3 regions of the Halomonas sp. AOP7-B1-5 genome follow, and region 2 is predicted to be linked to each of the others. Evidence: predicted binding sites of a transcription regulator. Region 2 holds the regulator's gene; each other region holds the start of a gene.
What was found. The regulator LexA, encoded in region 2, represses DNA repair genes until DNA is damaged. The targets are predictions, from matches to a motif close to TACTGTNTANNTANACAGTA.
Positions count from the first base shown of each region.

Region 1 (4,692 bases), on a different contig from region 2:
TGATGCCGCTGGGCGGTTTAGGCACGGTGGTGCTGGCAGGTTTTGTGCTCAAGAATGAAACGTTCCGTGCTGAGCTGGGGTTGTCACCCTTGGCTTATACGCTGTGGCTTGCCATGGTGCGCTACGTAAGCCCGCTGGGCATTTTAGTTATTTTTGCCGATGCTTTAGGCCTTTATTCCGTTACCTTTTCAGCCCACTGGCCGTGGTTACTGTTGATCTTGCTAGCCATGATGGTGCTGGGTGAGCTTTTTAGCCCGCGTTTGAAGCAGGCGTTAACGACACGCTAACCTCTTCTCCCGACAGCCAGCGCTGCTGCTGAGCGATAACTGATTGTTCATGCAGCGGCGTTTGGCAGCGAGCATACACTTCCCGTAAAAACGCCTTGCGCGCCCCGCGATAAGGGCCGCTGAGAATAGCAGCCTGGGTCAGGCTTTCGAGTACAGCTGAACGCTCGTGTGTGTCCAACTGCGCATAATCGCCTAGTGCCTGTTGCCAATCGATATCCACACTTTGCGGCTGTTCAGGTAGCGACGCTAAAAGCTGCGACAGTAACAGCACCAGATTGGGATGAGGATGGCGGTTACGCATCATGAGCTCGCCAATGCCTTGAACGATCAACTGGCGCTGGGCACGCGATAAAGTATTCAACTCATGCATTAGCGCGTCGATACGCGGCGGACCATAGGCCATCAGATGGGCTTGATGTAATACGCGCCAGGCAATCCAGGCATTCCAGATAGCGTATAGCGGCCCCATCAGCATGGGAATAAAACCGCGTAATGCCAGGCGGCCCAAGACACGCCGCATCACTACGCGCAGGATAAAACTGCTCAGGCTAATTTTTAAGCGGTACAGCAGCGCTTTTAGCGTCAGCTTCCAGCCATGCAGGTATGCATGAGGGTTAATGCCGTAAATGGTATTGCCTGAACTGGGGTATTCAAGCGCAGCACGTGCAACACCGTGAACGGTTAGCTGCAGAGAGGGCGTAAACGCATTGTGCTGTGAGTAAGCTAAACCGGCCAGGCGGGTAATATGGGTAACCCCGCGCAGTGAATTCCAGTACAAAAAGCCTATCTCAATCGCGGTGATGACACCTACTACGGCGTAGTAGGCGATCCAATAAGGTATCTGCTCGCCAAGGCTCATCCCGGACCAGCCATCAATAGCGATACGCTTCATCCACCACTCGCCACCCCCAATCAGCGTGCCGGAAATAATCCCGGCAATGGCGGCCCATACTATCGTCCAGCGTTTGATCCGCTTGATAGCGTGCGGGTTGGGCGCGGACAAGGGCGCGTTGCGCGTCAGCAGGTAGCTGATATAGCGGTGCGCTAGACGCTGCGCCAGGCCAGGAGAGGGAGCGTATTCTTGATCGGGCCTGTCCAAAGGCATAACAGCAAGATTTCCTTAGTTTAAGTCTCCCTAGGGTAACGACTACTTGCGTGCAGCGCACTCTTGAATAGCACCGGGGTGGGTGCCAGCCTGCATCAGCTCGTCCCAGCGCGTGGTATAGCGGTTTGAGCGATGCGCGCAGCGCAGCTGCCAGGCGGCGTCCGCATCTGTCATGCCAAAGCTGATCGTGCCTTGCCCCATTCGCTGGTTGATAGTATCCAGCGTGGCCATTAAATACGGATGACGGTTGCGCGGTGGTTGATGCAACAGCGAGAGCTGGTACTGCTCAGCATCGACTAAATCAAGCAGCATCACGCCAGCTTTCATGAACTTGTAGCCTGGTCGGTACATCTGCTCGAGCCCTTGGTGGACGGCTCCAAGAATAGTGCGCGTGTCGTCGCTAGGTGAGGGCAGCGGCACCATGGCGTGGGGAAAGTACTGCGGCTGGTCGCGGCGGTGGCGGTTGGTGTTTAAAAATATCATCACCGCACGGGTTAGGCTGCGCTGTTCACGAAGCTTTTCGGCACTGCGCTGGGCATGGCGGCGCAAGGCATTATGCACTTCAGTTTTGACGCCGGTAGCCTGGCCGAACGAGCGCGAAGTCATGATGCGGTGGCGCGGCTGGTCGAGTGCATTCATATGCAGGCAGGGCGTGCCGCGTAGCTCAAGCGCTGTGCGGGCGATTACCACAGAGTAGCGTTTACGTAACTGCTGAATATCTGCCTCACGTAAATCCCAGGCGGTATGAATCTTGTTGATAGCCAGACGCTCAGCAAGCCTGCGGCCAATACCCCAGACGCTACCCACCGGCGTTTGTTTAAGCAATGCCGTCGTGGACGCACTTTGGGCACTCAGCAGACACACGCCTTGATAATGGGGCGACTTTTTGGCCAGGTGGTTAGCCAGCTTGGCCAGCGTATGCGTTGGTGCAAGCCCGACGCACACCGGTAAGCCTAAATGACGCCGGATACGTCGCCTCAGCCATTCGCCCAGGGTTTGGCACTGCTTGTCAGTGAACTCCTCCAGATAGATAAACATTTCATCGATGGAATAGGGCGATACTGCAGGGCACGTATCGCGCAGCAGCTGGCACAGCCTTGCCGACATATCACCGTACAGCTCGTAGTTGGATGACTTCAGGTAGATGTCGCCACGCCTGCGCAAGCTTTCAAGCTTGAAAGAGGGAATACCCATTGGGATGTCCATGGCTTTCATCTCAGCAGAGCGGGCGATGATACAACCGTCGTTGTTCGACATGACGCCGACTGCTTTACCTTCCAGGGTCGGGTCAAACACTCGCTCACAGCTGACGTAAAAGTTGTTGGCATCTACCAGGCCGATCATCGTAGGTACTCATGGATAACCGCGCGTACCACGCCCCATAGCTGGCAATCGGTACCTTCCAGAGGAAGCGGCGGGTAGTGGGGGTGTGCAGAGCAGAGATGGGGCGTGCCTAGGTAAAGCGCATAGCGCTTGATCAGCACTTCGTCTTCGAACATGGCCACCAGAATATGCCCCAGACGGGGCTTGATGCTGCGATCAACGACCAGTAAATCGCCGTCAAAAATCCCCCAGCCTTCCATGCTGTCGCCGGTCGCCGAGAGATAAAACGTTTGGGTAGGATTTTTGATCAACCGCGTATTGAGGTCGAGCGTACGTGGCTCGTAATCCTGCGCTGGCGATGGAAAGCCGCTAAAGCCAGCGCGGCCTTGCAAGGAGGAGTAAGGCAGCGGCTGAGAGGTTAACGGCAAGGTTGGCGCGACAGGCGATGGCGGAAACAGCATCGTCGGCATCCTCACTGAAATTAAATATGTATTTATATACAGTATTTATTCGTGAGGTATAAATTGCAAGCGCTGAGCGTCGATCAGACTAACTTAGCGTGCAAGCCACAGGCCAACGACTACCGCGCTAACCACCGCAATCAGGAAAACAAGGTTGCGGGCACGCGTATCGCGACGAGGTTTCATAGGGTCACCATTAATCGATAGAAGGGTATAAAGCGGCGGAAGAATTGCGCCTGGCATGGTAACGTTTGTCGCTTAGACCGTCATCTATGCATTGCTTGAAAATGCGCGACGCTTCTCCTATATCGAAAAACGGCTAGGCCACGCTTGCTCATTCGCAAGACTGTCGCTTGGCCAGGAAATGACTTATGTCTGAAACAACGTCTGCGTGGACGAATCGCCGTGCTGGGCAAGCGCTAGTACTTGCCCAAAGCCGCCTGGCGGCGCTGAGCTGGGGCCGCCAGGATGCCCCCGTGTGGTTAGCGCTGCACGGCTGGCTGGATAACGCGGCAAGCTTTACCCGCCTGGCGCCGCGACTGGCCGAAGTGCTGGATATCCGCATTGTAGCAATCGACTTCCGTGGCCATGGGCATTCAAAACATATTCCGGCGGGCAGTGACTATGCGCTGTGGGATTACTGCCATGACGTGCTTGATGCGATGGACACGCTAGGTATCGAGCAGGCGTCACTATTGGCCCACTCGATGGGAGCAGCCGTCGCTTGCCTAGTGGCGGCCACCATGCCGGAGCGCGTTGCTCAGTTGACGCTGATTGATGGGCTGGGGGCGTTGAATACGCCAGCAGTAGAAACCGCCAACCAGCTACGCAAAGGCTTGATGGCTTACCGACGGCCGCTTTCCCGTGCGCCGCGCTATGCCGATATAGAAAGCGCGGTTGCCGCTCGGGTCGCCGGCGGAGTAACCACACTGGATAGCGTAACGGCAATACCGCTGGTTGAGCGTAATACCGAAGCTACCGCCGATGGTTATATACAAATGCGCACCGATAGCCGGTTGCTAAAACCCTCGTTGGTACGCTTTACTCCAGAACAGGTGCTGGCCCAGTTGACCTGTATCCAGGCGCCGATGCTCTTGATTGAGGGCGAACGGGGTATTTTAGGCGAACGCGAGTGGGCTGTGCAGGCGCGCCAGGCGGTTAAGTGTCTTACGCGCCACGTGTTACCGGGCGGGCATCACCTGCATCTGGAGCCCAAGGCCGTTGCCGCCGTGGCGGAAGTCGTCGCTGCCCATTGGCAAACGGCCACGGCTTAGCGCAAGGCAGGTTATTGGGTATCGACGATTCAGAGCACGTATCAATACAACAAAGCGGGCAGGCATAAGAAAGACAAGGATAAGCAATGAACCAACTGACGCGCACTGGCAATGGCAAAAAGGTCGCCCTGGTATTGGGAAGCGGTGGGGCACGTGGCTACGCACATATTGGTGTGATCGAAGCGCTGGAAGCACGCGGTTTTGAGATTATTTCCATCGCCGGGTGCTCGATGGGCGCACTG
Region 1 covers NZ_JBQTDC010000044.1:18,535-23,226, forward strand. Annotated here, with positions in the region: gene ACT3XD_RS16825 (sodium-dependent transporter) at 1-287, shown strand, start outside; gene ACT3XD_RS16830 (LBF_2804 family protein) at 250-1,392, opposite strand; gene ACT3XD_RS16835 (Y-family DNA polymerase) at 1,435-2,736, opposite strand; gene ACT3XD_RS16840 (LexA family protein) at 2,733-3,176, opposite strand; gene ACT3XD_RS16845 (alpha/beta fold hydrolase) at 3,548-4,450, shown strand; gene ACT3XD_RS16850 (patatin-like phospholipase family protein) at 4,537-4,692, shown strand, end outside.
Region 1: the regulator LexA is predicted to act here: its motif matches at 3,201-3,220, upstream of ACT3XD_RS16840 (LexA family protein).

Region 2 (4,692 bases):
CCCAAGGTTTTAGACAGCGCTTTAGCCACATCGCCTTCACTGCCCGAGTGACCCGGCAGAGGAGCGTTAGTTGAATCCCCAACCACTAAATCAACCGGGGCGAGCGCCCGAAAATGGGCCGCATTAATGGGGTCACCAATAAGGGGGTTAGGATCCAGCTTCCAGTCACCGGTATGCAGTACGCGGTAGCCGCCAATCAGTATCATCAGCGCGCAGCTTTCAGGAATCGAATGGGTCAGAGGCATGTAGCGTACCGAAAACGGCGTGCTTTCCATTGCTTCGCCGGGCTCGATTACCTTGATGGCCGTACTGCTTAACTGATGTTCGGCGAATTTTAAGCGTAACAGGCCTGCGGCTAGCGGCGTTGCATAAATTGGACAGTTCCACTTGGGCCATAGCCAGGCAACCGCGCCAATATGGTCTTCGTGGCCATGGGTGATAAATAGCGCCTGGGGAGTGATGCCCAGGGCCTCCGGGGTATCCAGATTGGGCACCTGAAGTGGTGAATTGGGCAGATCCTGGCGAATCATCATGCCGCAGTCGACCGCGATCCAATGATCGTCGTATCCATATAGCGTTAGATTCATGCCGATTTCACCACACCCACCCAGCGGCAGTAGGCGCAGAGGAGGGCGACGGCGGGGACGAAGTTGAACGCGTGGTGGATGCATCAGTTATGAAAAGCCTAAAAAGTAATGCCTTAACTATACGGGAAGGCAGGGGCGGCTAACAATGACCATGGCATATGCGGCCGGTGCTTCGTGAAAGGTGTTCCGGTACACTAGGCGGTCTTTATTGTCGGCGCAGTGATAGGTCTGTTCGCTGCGCCGTTGAACTGCCTTTGGCATTATCCTTTGTATGATCCATTGAGCTAACTACTGCATTACGTCAAAAGTATTTCGCAGATCAAAGAGTATCCCGTATGTCTCATTATTATCGTTTGGTCGTTTCCTGCCCTGATCAGGTAGGCATTGTTGCTCGTGTATCAAGTTTTATAGCTCAGCAGGGCGGTTCGATTACCGAAGCCAGCCAGCACTCTGACTTGCAAACGGGCCGGTTTTTTATGCGTTACGAAATATTGGCTGATTCACTAGGGATGTCCGCTGAAACGTTGCGCAGTGCCTTTGAACCGATCGCTCAAGAGTTTTCTATGCAATGGTCGCTGGTCGATACTCAAAAGCGCCGTCGGGTGGTACTGATGGTCTCGCGTGAGTCCCATTGCCTGGTGGATCTGCTGTATCGCTGGCAGGCGGGTGAGCTGGATTGCGATATCGCCGGTGTGATTTCCAATCACGAAGACATGCGTTCAATCGCCGAGTGGTATGGTATTCCTTATCACCATGTGCCGGTTGATCCGAACAATAAAGAAGCGTCGTTTGCCCAAGTGAAAGAGCATATCGATCATGCGCGCGCGGATTGCATCGTGCTGGCACGTTATATGCAGATTCTGCCGCCGTCACTATGCGAGCGGTATGCCGGTCAGGTGATCAATATTCACCACAGCTTCTTGCCCTCTTTTGCGGGTGCCAAGCCTTATCATCAGGCCTATGAGCGCGGTGTAAAACTGATTGGTGCGACCTGTCACTATGTGACCGAGGAGCTGGATGCGGGGCCGATTATCGAGCAGGATATCCATCGCGTGAGCCATTGCCATACACCCACTGATTTGGTTCGTTTTGGCCGCGATGTGGAAAAAGCCGTGCTGGCACGTGGCCTGCGCTGGCACCTGGAAGACCGCGTATTGATTCACGGTAATAAGACAGTGGTATTTAGCTAAACGCCCGTAGTTGCGTTTAAGCCAAAAAAAAGCGGGTGGCCATGGAAATGGCCACCCGCTTGAAGGCTATCAAGACGCTGTATTCTCTGTTCTTAAGAAATTATGTTCTTAAGAAATTATGTTCTTAACACGATGCTCTGCCGCCAACTCACCACAAGCGGTACATTAGCCGAGTGCTTGACCGTTGCCGCCCCGGATAACGCCCACCCCGACGCCTTCAATATCCAGTGACTGAGTGCGCAAGTCGATTTCGATAGGGGCAAAATCAGCGTTTTCGGCCATTAACGTTACCTGATGGCCCTGACGCTTAAAGCGCTTCACGGTAACTTCATCTTCCAGGCGCGCGACAACGATCTGCCCGTCACGTACGCGGTCAGTGCGATGCACTGCCAGCAAGTCGCCTTCAAGAATGCCAACATCCTTCATCGACAGGCCGCGCACACGCAGCAGGTAGTCGGCCTTGGGCGTGAAGTACTCTGCTGGCAGCGGGCAGTAGCGGTCAATGTGTTCAGCCGCCAAGATGGGGCTGCCCGCGGCAACTTCGCCAATAACGGGCAAGCCGGCCGGGGGAAGATCACTATTGGCCGCCACAGGAGCAGGCGAATCGCTCACTTCCTGAACATCCTGGTTAGGCAGACGAATCCCGCGTGATGTATTGCGAATAATGCGGATCACACCCTTGCGCTCAAGCGCGCGCAAATGCTCTTCAGCAGCATTGGGCGATTTAAACCCTAGCGCTTTGGCAATTTCTGCGCGAGTGGGTGGATATCCGAATTCACCCATGGTTTTTACGATAAAATCAAAAACATGCTGTTGACGTGCTGTGAGTGGTCGAGACATACCAAACTCCATAAACGATAAAAGACAGTCGGTATCTGCCTGCTTGAACAATATGTGTTTAAGTATACAGTATGTTCCTCTGTCCAGTACACGGATAAAAATAGTGCTTAATAGAGGTTAGACAAGGACCTGGCGTCATTTGGCTAACGGCTAGGCTCAAACGTCAGCCGACCCCAATTCAGCGATGAGGTGTTTGAATTAACTTTAATGAGTTTTCTCATCGATTACAGGAGCTTCTCGTATCTAGGATTGAGCCCGTTAGGGTTATGGCATACTATTTCGGCATGTTTTAAACACTCGTTTTTCTGGAGGCCGAAATGGCACAATCTGATACGGTGTCGCGTATTCTTGATACCGCTGAGGTGCTGTTTGCAGAGCGTGGTTTTGCTGAAACGTCGCTGCGCAACATCACTAGCAAAGCCCGGGTCAATTTAGCGGCCGTCAACTATCACTTTGGCTCTAAAAAAGCCTTGATTCAGGCGGTCTTCTCACGCTATCTGGATCCCTTCACTCTGCGCTTTCATACTGCGCTCGACGAGCTAGAAGCTCGCTATACCGATAGCCATATCCCGTTGGAGGAACTGCTCGAAACCATGGCAACAACGGTGCTGGCAGTGCCCGCTGAGCGCAATAGTCTAAAAGTGTTTATGCGCTTGCTCGGGCTGGCCTATAGCCAGGCTCAAGGGCATTTGCGGCGTCATATTCAAGAGCAGTATGGCGAGGTGTTCGCGCGCTTTACTGAGCTGGTCCGCCAGGCCACGCCGGATCTTCCTGATTCAGAACGCTTCTGGCGGCTACACTTTATGCTGGGTACCGTCATCTTTACCTTGTCGGGTCTGGATGCTCTACGGGATATTGCGGCTAAAGATTATCAAGAACAGGTCACCGTGCGTGATCTGGTACGTCGCTTGCGGCCAGTGGTCGTCGCCGCCATGAACGCGCCATTACCTCCGGCTGTAGAAGAGGGGCATCATGCGAACGCCAACGCTAGCTGAGCTGCCACCTAGCCAAACTGGCTGGATCGAGATTGATACCGATACACAGCAGTTGCGTTGGTGGCAGGGGCAAAAGGTGTGCTTTGAATGCGAAATATCGTCAGGCAAAGCAGGTGTAGGCCAACAGGAAGGTAGCGGTCAAACGCCACATGGCTGGCACTATGTGCGAGCGGCGATTGGCAAGGACCTGCCGATCAACGCGGTGTTTAGAGGTCGACGTTTTACCGGCGAGGTGTTTTCAACGCCGCTGGCCAAAGCAAACCCGACGCGTGACTGGATTTTGACACGCATTTTATGGTTGTGCGGTCTGGAGCGGGGATTCAACCGCGCAGGCTCGGTTGATTCTCAGCGCCGCTATATCTATTTGCACGGTACACCACCCAATCAGCCAATGGGAACGCCGGCTTCCCATGGCTGTATACGCTTACGCAATCAGGATCTGCTGTATGTCTTTGAGCGCGCGCTGCCTGGCACCCCCGTATGGCTTCATGGCAGCGATCAATAGCGGTCGCAGGTAAGGTTTTTTGACTCTGAGCGTTGATCGTCTAAAATCACCGGCCCTTTTGTTGGATCCATGATAATGACTCAACCTATTGGCCCGGTCATGCTCGACCTGGAAGGGCCGCGATTGAACAGCGCTGAAAAGCGCTTACTGCTTGAACCCGCTGTTGGTGGCGTCATTCTGTTTGCCCGTAATGTGGAAGACGCCTACCAGGTGCGCAAGCTGTGCAGTGATATCCGGCGTGTGCGCGGTGATCTGCTGCTGGCGGTAGACCAAGAGGGAGGCCGCGTTCAACGCATTAAAAAGGGGCTTACCCGGCTGCCAGCCATGGCCCGCATTGGTGAGCGCTATGTTCAGGACCCCGAAGAAGGCACCTTGCTTGCCATTGATGCGGGCTGGCTGCTAGGTATGGAAATGGCCGCGTGCGGGCTGGATATCAGTTTTGCGCCGGTACTCGATGTCGATAGCGGCATTTCCAGCGTGATAGGCGATCGTAGCTTTAGTAGTGACCCTCACCACGTAGCCCAACTAGGCGCGGCCTTTGTGGAAGGCTTGCACCAGGCAGGTATGGCGGCGGT
Region 2 covers NZ_JBQTDC010000024.1:37,160-41,851, reverse strand. Annotated here, with positions in the region: gene ACT3XD_RS12570 (ribonuclease J) at 1-587, opposite strand, end outside; gene purU (formyltetrahydrofolate deformylase) at 923-1,777, shown strand; gene lexA (transcriptional repressor LexA) at 1,943-2,617, opposite strand; gene ACT3XD_RS12555 (TetR/AcrR family transcriptional regulator) at 2,935-3,612, shown strand; gene ACT3XD_RS12550 (L,D-transpeptidase) at 3,590-4,117, shown strand; gene nagZ (beta-N-acetylhexosaminidase) at 4,193-4,692, shown strand, end outside.

Region 3 (4,692 bases), on a different contig from region 2:
CCCATCATGCGGCTGTTGACCACCGAAAAAGAGCGTCAGATCAAGATGACGCAGCTGCGTCCGGTGTCCAAGCTGGAAAAGATTGTTTTCCCGCTGATGCTGTTGATTCTTGTGGCGCTGTTCCTGCCCGACGCCGCACCGCTTCTCGGCATGTTCTGCTTTGGTAACCTGATGCGTGAGTGTGGCGTGGTCGAGCGGCTTTCCGATACCGCTCAGAATGCGTTGATCAATATCGTAACAATCATCCTGGGGCTTTCGGTGGGCTCAAAGCTGATGGCCGAGAGTTTTCTGTCGGTTGAAACCTTGGGTATTCTGGGGTTGGGCATCGTGGCCTTCGGAATTGGCACGGCCGCCGGGGTATTAATGGCGAAGCTAATGAACCTGATGAGCCGTATGCCGATTAACCCACTGATTGGTGCCGCCGGCGTATCGGCAGTACCCATGGCTGCGCGGGTAGCCAATAAAGTCGGGCTTGAAGCGAATCCGCATAACTTCTTGCTGATGCATGCCATGGGCCCGAACGTGGCTGGTGTGATCGGTTCTGCCGTGGCTGCCGGGGTCATGATTAAATATTTGGGATAGGGCGGAGCTAGGCCCGGGACATATCGGAAATAGATCAGCGGGTGTAAACGTAATTACTCGCTACGCGGCTTACGGTTGACTCCGTAAGCCGTTTTTTTTGGAGGAGATTTGGGGGATAGTGGGCTTGGAATAGAATCAAAAAGTGGGGGTAGTGACCGGGCTAACGTCCAGGGTGCACTTTAAGCGGTTTTCCAGCGGGGATAGGTCGAACGTGTGATCGCGAGGCCAGCCGATGGTTAGCTTGACGCCTTCGCCATCATAGTCGACCTGCTCAATGGGGATCATCTGCTCATCGCACCAAGCGCGGGCAATGGCTTCGCTGGCAAAGGTAAGGCGCAGCGCGTAGGCGTCTCGCTCGATCACTTCACGGGTTGGCAGGCTTTCCAGCGCATGGCTGACCGCTTGAGCATAGGCGCGAGCCAAGCCGCCGGTGCCGAGTTTGGTGCCCCCAAAGTAGCGAATTACCACGCAGCCAATTTCACCCAGCTGGCTGCCCTGAAGTACCTGATACATCGGCCTGCCCGCCGTGCCGCCCGGCTCACCATCATCCGAAAATCCAATCAACGTTTGCTCGCCGGGAGGCCCGGCTATATAGGCAGTGCAGTGGTGGCTGGCATTGGGATGGGCGGCTCTGGCGGCCTCAAGCAGCGCACCGAAAGCGCCAACGTCGGGCGCATGGCATAGCCACGCCAGAAACTGGCTCTTTTCGACGTCGATTTCAGCGGTGTGCCACTGCGCGGCAGGTAAATCCGGGACTCGGTAACGCAATCAATGCTCCATGGGACCATAAGAATCGGTAGCCAGGTGGTGGGCGTTATCCTGAGCCACCCCCATTACCATTCCTAACACTTGAATATCGCGATTGTGCAAAAAGAGATCCGGCGCCTGGGCGTCAGCAGGCCATAAATGTACTCCAAAGCGGCTGATAGAGAGCTGCTTTAAAGCGACTTGCTGCTGGTTGATCTGCGCAACGGCGGTTTCTTCATGGGCATCGCGTTGAAAACGCCGAATAATAATGACATCCCCATCGAATAAGTTGCAATCGCGCAGTCGGTTGCCGCGTATTTTAAGCGCGTAAGTATTGTGCCTTTTCATACGGCCTGAAGCGGACACGGCACGTGCAGAGGACGTGCTTTTTGAAGCGCCAAGCCCCGCGCCTAATACTGAACGGCAAGCAGGTGTTGGTGCTGACATCGATATATTCATATTGGGTTCTCCAATGCAGCGCCCTTTCCCTAGGCATGAGTCGTAGTAAATCAGACTTTATTAATATGTGTTTTCATACAGTGGTTTCAGTATACAGCTGTTTTTGCATACAGTGGTAGTGCTGTTTTTGTCAATTCATCATGAACCGTGTGGTTTGCTCACATTGTTAGCGTGCTTGATTAATTGCTGAAGCAATCGGTACCTGGCTGGCGATAAAGCGGCTTTGCGTGTAGAGTTTTGGCCATTATTAATGCGCTGGGAGAGACGTTTGAGCCTGTGCCTGGAAGCACGACAATTAGCCTGCGAGCGCGATGGGCGCTGGTTATTTGAAGGGCTCGATCTAAAGATTCGCAGTGGAGAAATCCTGCGAATTGAAGGCCCCAACGGCAGTGGCAAAACCACGCTGCTTAAAATTTTGGCGGGTCAACTAGGCGAGTATGAAGGCGAGCTTTACTGGAACAGCACACCACTGCGTAAAGCCCGTGAGCAGTTTCTTGCCAATCTGCTTTATCTAGGTCATTCCCCCGGCGTTAAGGCCGGGCTTTCGCCATTGGAAAACTTAGCTTGGTATCAAGCGCTCAATGGCGATAAAGGCAGTGAAGAGCAGCGCTTGGAAGCGTTAGCCAAGGTGGGTCTCAACGGCTTTGAAGATGTCGTTGCTGGGCAGCTGTCGGCGGGTCAGCAACGCCGTGTCGCCCTGGCTCGCTTAACGCTTACTCGGCGTGCGCTCTGGGTGCTGGATGAACCATTTACGGCCATTGACCGCCAGGGTGTGACGGCGTTGGAAGCCCAGCTGGCGGCCCACGTTCAGGCGGGGGGCTGCGTTTTATTGACCACGCACCATGCGCTTGCGGTAACGTCCACCGTCAGATGCGTTCAGTTGGGGTAGAAGATGTCGTTGCAACGCACCAACGCTGCGCCAGCCGTCGTGATTGTCGAAGCGCCTGCTCAAGGCAGCCTTTGGATCGCCTTTAAAGCTACGCTTGAGCGCGATTTAACGCTGATGCTGCGGCGGCGCGGCGAGCTACTCAATCCGCTGGTATTTTTTGCACTGGTGGTGACGCTGTTTCCTATCGGTATTTCACCCGACCCCGACATGTTGGCGCTTATTGCCCCTGGGCTTTTATGGGTGGCCGCGCTTTTAGCCGCGCTGCTGTCTCTGGATAGCCTGTTTCGCACCGATTATGACGATGGCAGCCTGGAGCAACTGCTGTTAGCGCCTCAACCACTGGCCATATTGAGCTTGGCCAAAGTGGCCGCGCATTGGCTATTCACCGGGCTACCGCTTGCGCTGATGGCACCGCTGCTCGGCATCATGCTGGCACTACCGGCCGGAAGTTACGCGGTTCTTTCGCTTTCACTGGCGATAGGCAGCGCCAGTTTGAGTTTGATTGGTGCCATTGGGGCCGCGCTAACGGTGGGGATCGCCCGCGGTGGCGTGCTGCTGTCGCTGTTGATACTGCCGCTGTATATCCCGGTGCTTATTTTTGGCGTAGGCGCGGTGCAGGCCGCCCTTCTTGGTGAAGGCGTTGCCGCCCATCTGGCGATGTTGGGAGCACTTTTAGCCGCGTCCCTGTTACTGGCACCCTGGGCGATAGCCGCTTCGCTACGCATCAGCATTAACGGTTAAGGAAAGACACGCCATGTGGACCTTTATCCATAAGTGGGGCTCCCCCAAATGGTTCTACTCAATGAGTGGAAAATTACAGCCCTGGTTCTGGACGGTCTCGCTGCTTTTGATCGCTGTCGGCACGCTATGGGGGCTGGCCTTCGCGCCGGCGGATTACCAGCAGGGCAATAGTTTTCGAATCATTTACGTGCACGTGCCCGCAGCCTTTTTAGCGCAGTCGATTTTTGTCTCCATGGCCGCGGCGGCGCTGGTGTTTATGGTCTGGAAGATCAAGATTGCCGACATGGCAGCGACCGTTATGGCGCCTTTGGGGGCAGTGATGACGTTTGTCGCCCTATTCTCCGGCGCGGTGTGGGGCGTACCTACCTGGGGCACCTGGTGGATGTGGGACGCGCGACTTACCTCGATGTTGATTCTGCTGTTTTTATTTTTGGGCGTCATTGCCTTGCGCGGTGCTTTTACAAGCCGTGACAGCGGCTCGCGGGCCGCCTCGGTGCTTGCCATGGTCGGGGTGATTAATATCCCGATTATCAAATATTCGGTTGATTGGTGGTTTACCCTGCATCAGCCTGCAACCTTTAGGGTAACCTCAAGCCCGACCATGCCCGCTGAAATGTGGTTGCCGTTGTTGATCATGGTGCTAGGCTTCTACTGCTTCTTTATCGCCCTGACGCTGATGCGCACGCGCAGTGAAATCCTGCGCCGTGAGGCCAATAAGCGCTGGGTCATGGATTTGATCAAGGAGGCGCACTGATGGCGTTTTCCTCGTTCTCGGCGTTTTTGGCCATGGGAGGGCATGCGCCTTATGTATGGGCCGCCTGGGGCGTCACGGCGCTATTAATGATTGCCAGCGTTGGGCATGCACGCATGGAGCGCCGCCTGCTGATCCGTGATTTAAAGCGCCGGGCCCGGCGTGAAACAACGCGTCCGCTCCCAAGCACCAGTACCGCGCCGAACTCACTTCAAGCGAGCCATAGCGATGACACCTAAACGTCGCCAAAAGCTGTTGATCATCCTCGGCGGCATCGTGTTAGCCGGGCTTGCCATTGGGCTGACGCTCTATGCGTTACGTGCCAACATCAATCTGTTTTTCAGCCCGGTGCAGATCGCCCAGGGCGATGCGCCTATTGAGCGCTCCATACGCGCGGGGGGCCTGGTCAAAGAGGGCTCGGTATTTCGCGACCCGCAAAGCCTGGATGTCGAGTTTCGGATTACCGACTACGTCGATGAGCTGGGCGTCTCTTACAACGGTATCCTGCCGGATTTATTTCGAG
Region 3 covers NZ_JBQTDC010000008.1:42,014-46,705, reverse strand. Annotated here, with positions in the region: gene ACT3XD_RS06440 (sodium ion-translocating decarboxylase subunit beta) at 1-582, shown strand, start outside; gene ACT3XD_RS06435 (IMPACT family protein) at 718-1,350, opposite strand; gene ACT3XD_RS06430 (LexA family protein) at 1,351-1,788, opposite strand; gene ccmA (cytochrome c biogenesis heme-transporting ATPase CcmA) at 2,057-2,677, shown strand; gene ccmB (heme exporter protein CcmB) at 2,681-3,418, shown strand; gene ACT3XD_RS06415 (heme ABC transporter permease) at 3,432-4,172, shown strand; gene ccmD (heme exporter protein CcmD) at 4,172-4,408, shown strand; gene ccmE (cytochrome c maturation protein CcmE) at 4,398-4,692, shown strand, end outside.
Region 3: the regulator LexA is predicted to act here: its motif matches at 1,884-1,903, upstream of ACT3XD_RS06430 (LexA family protein).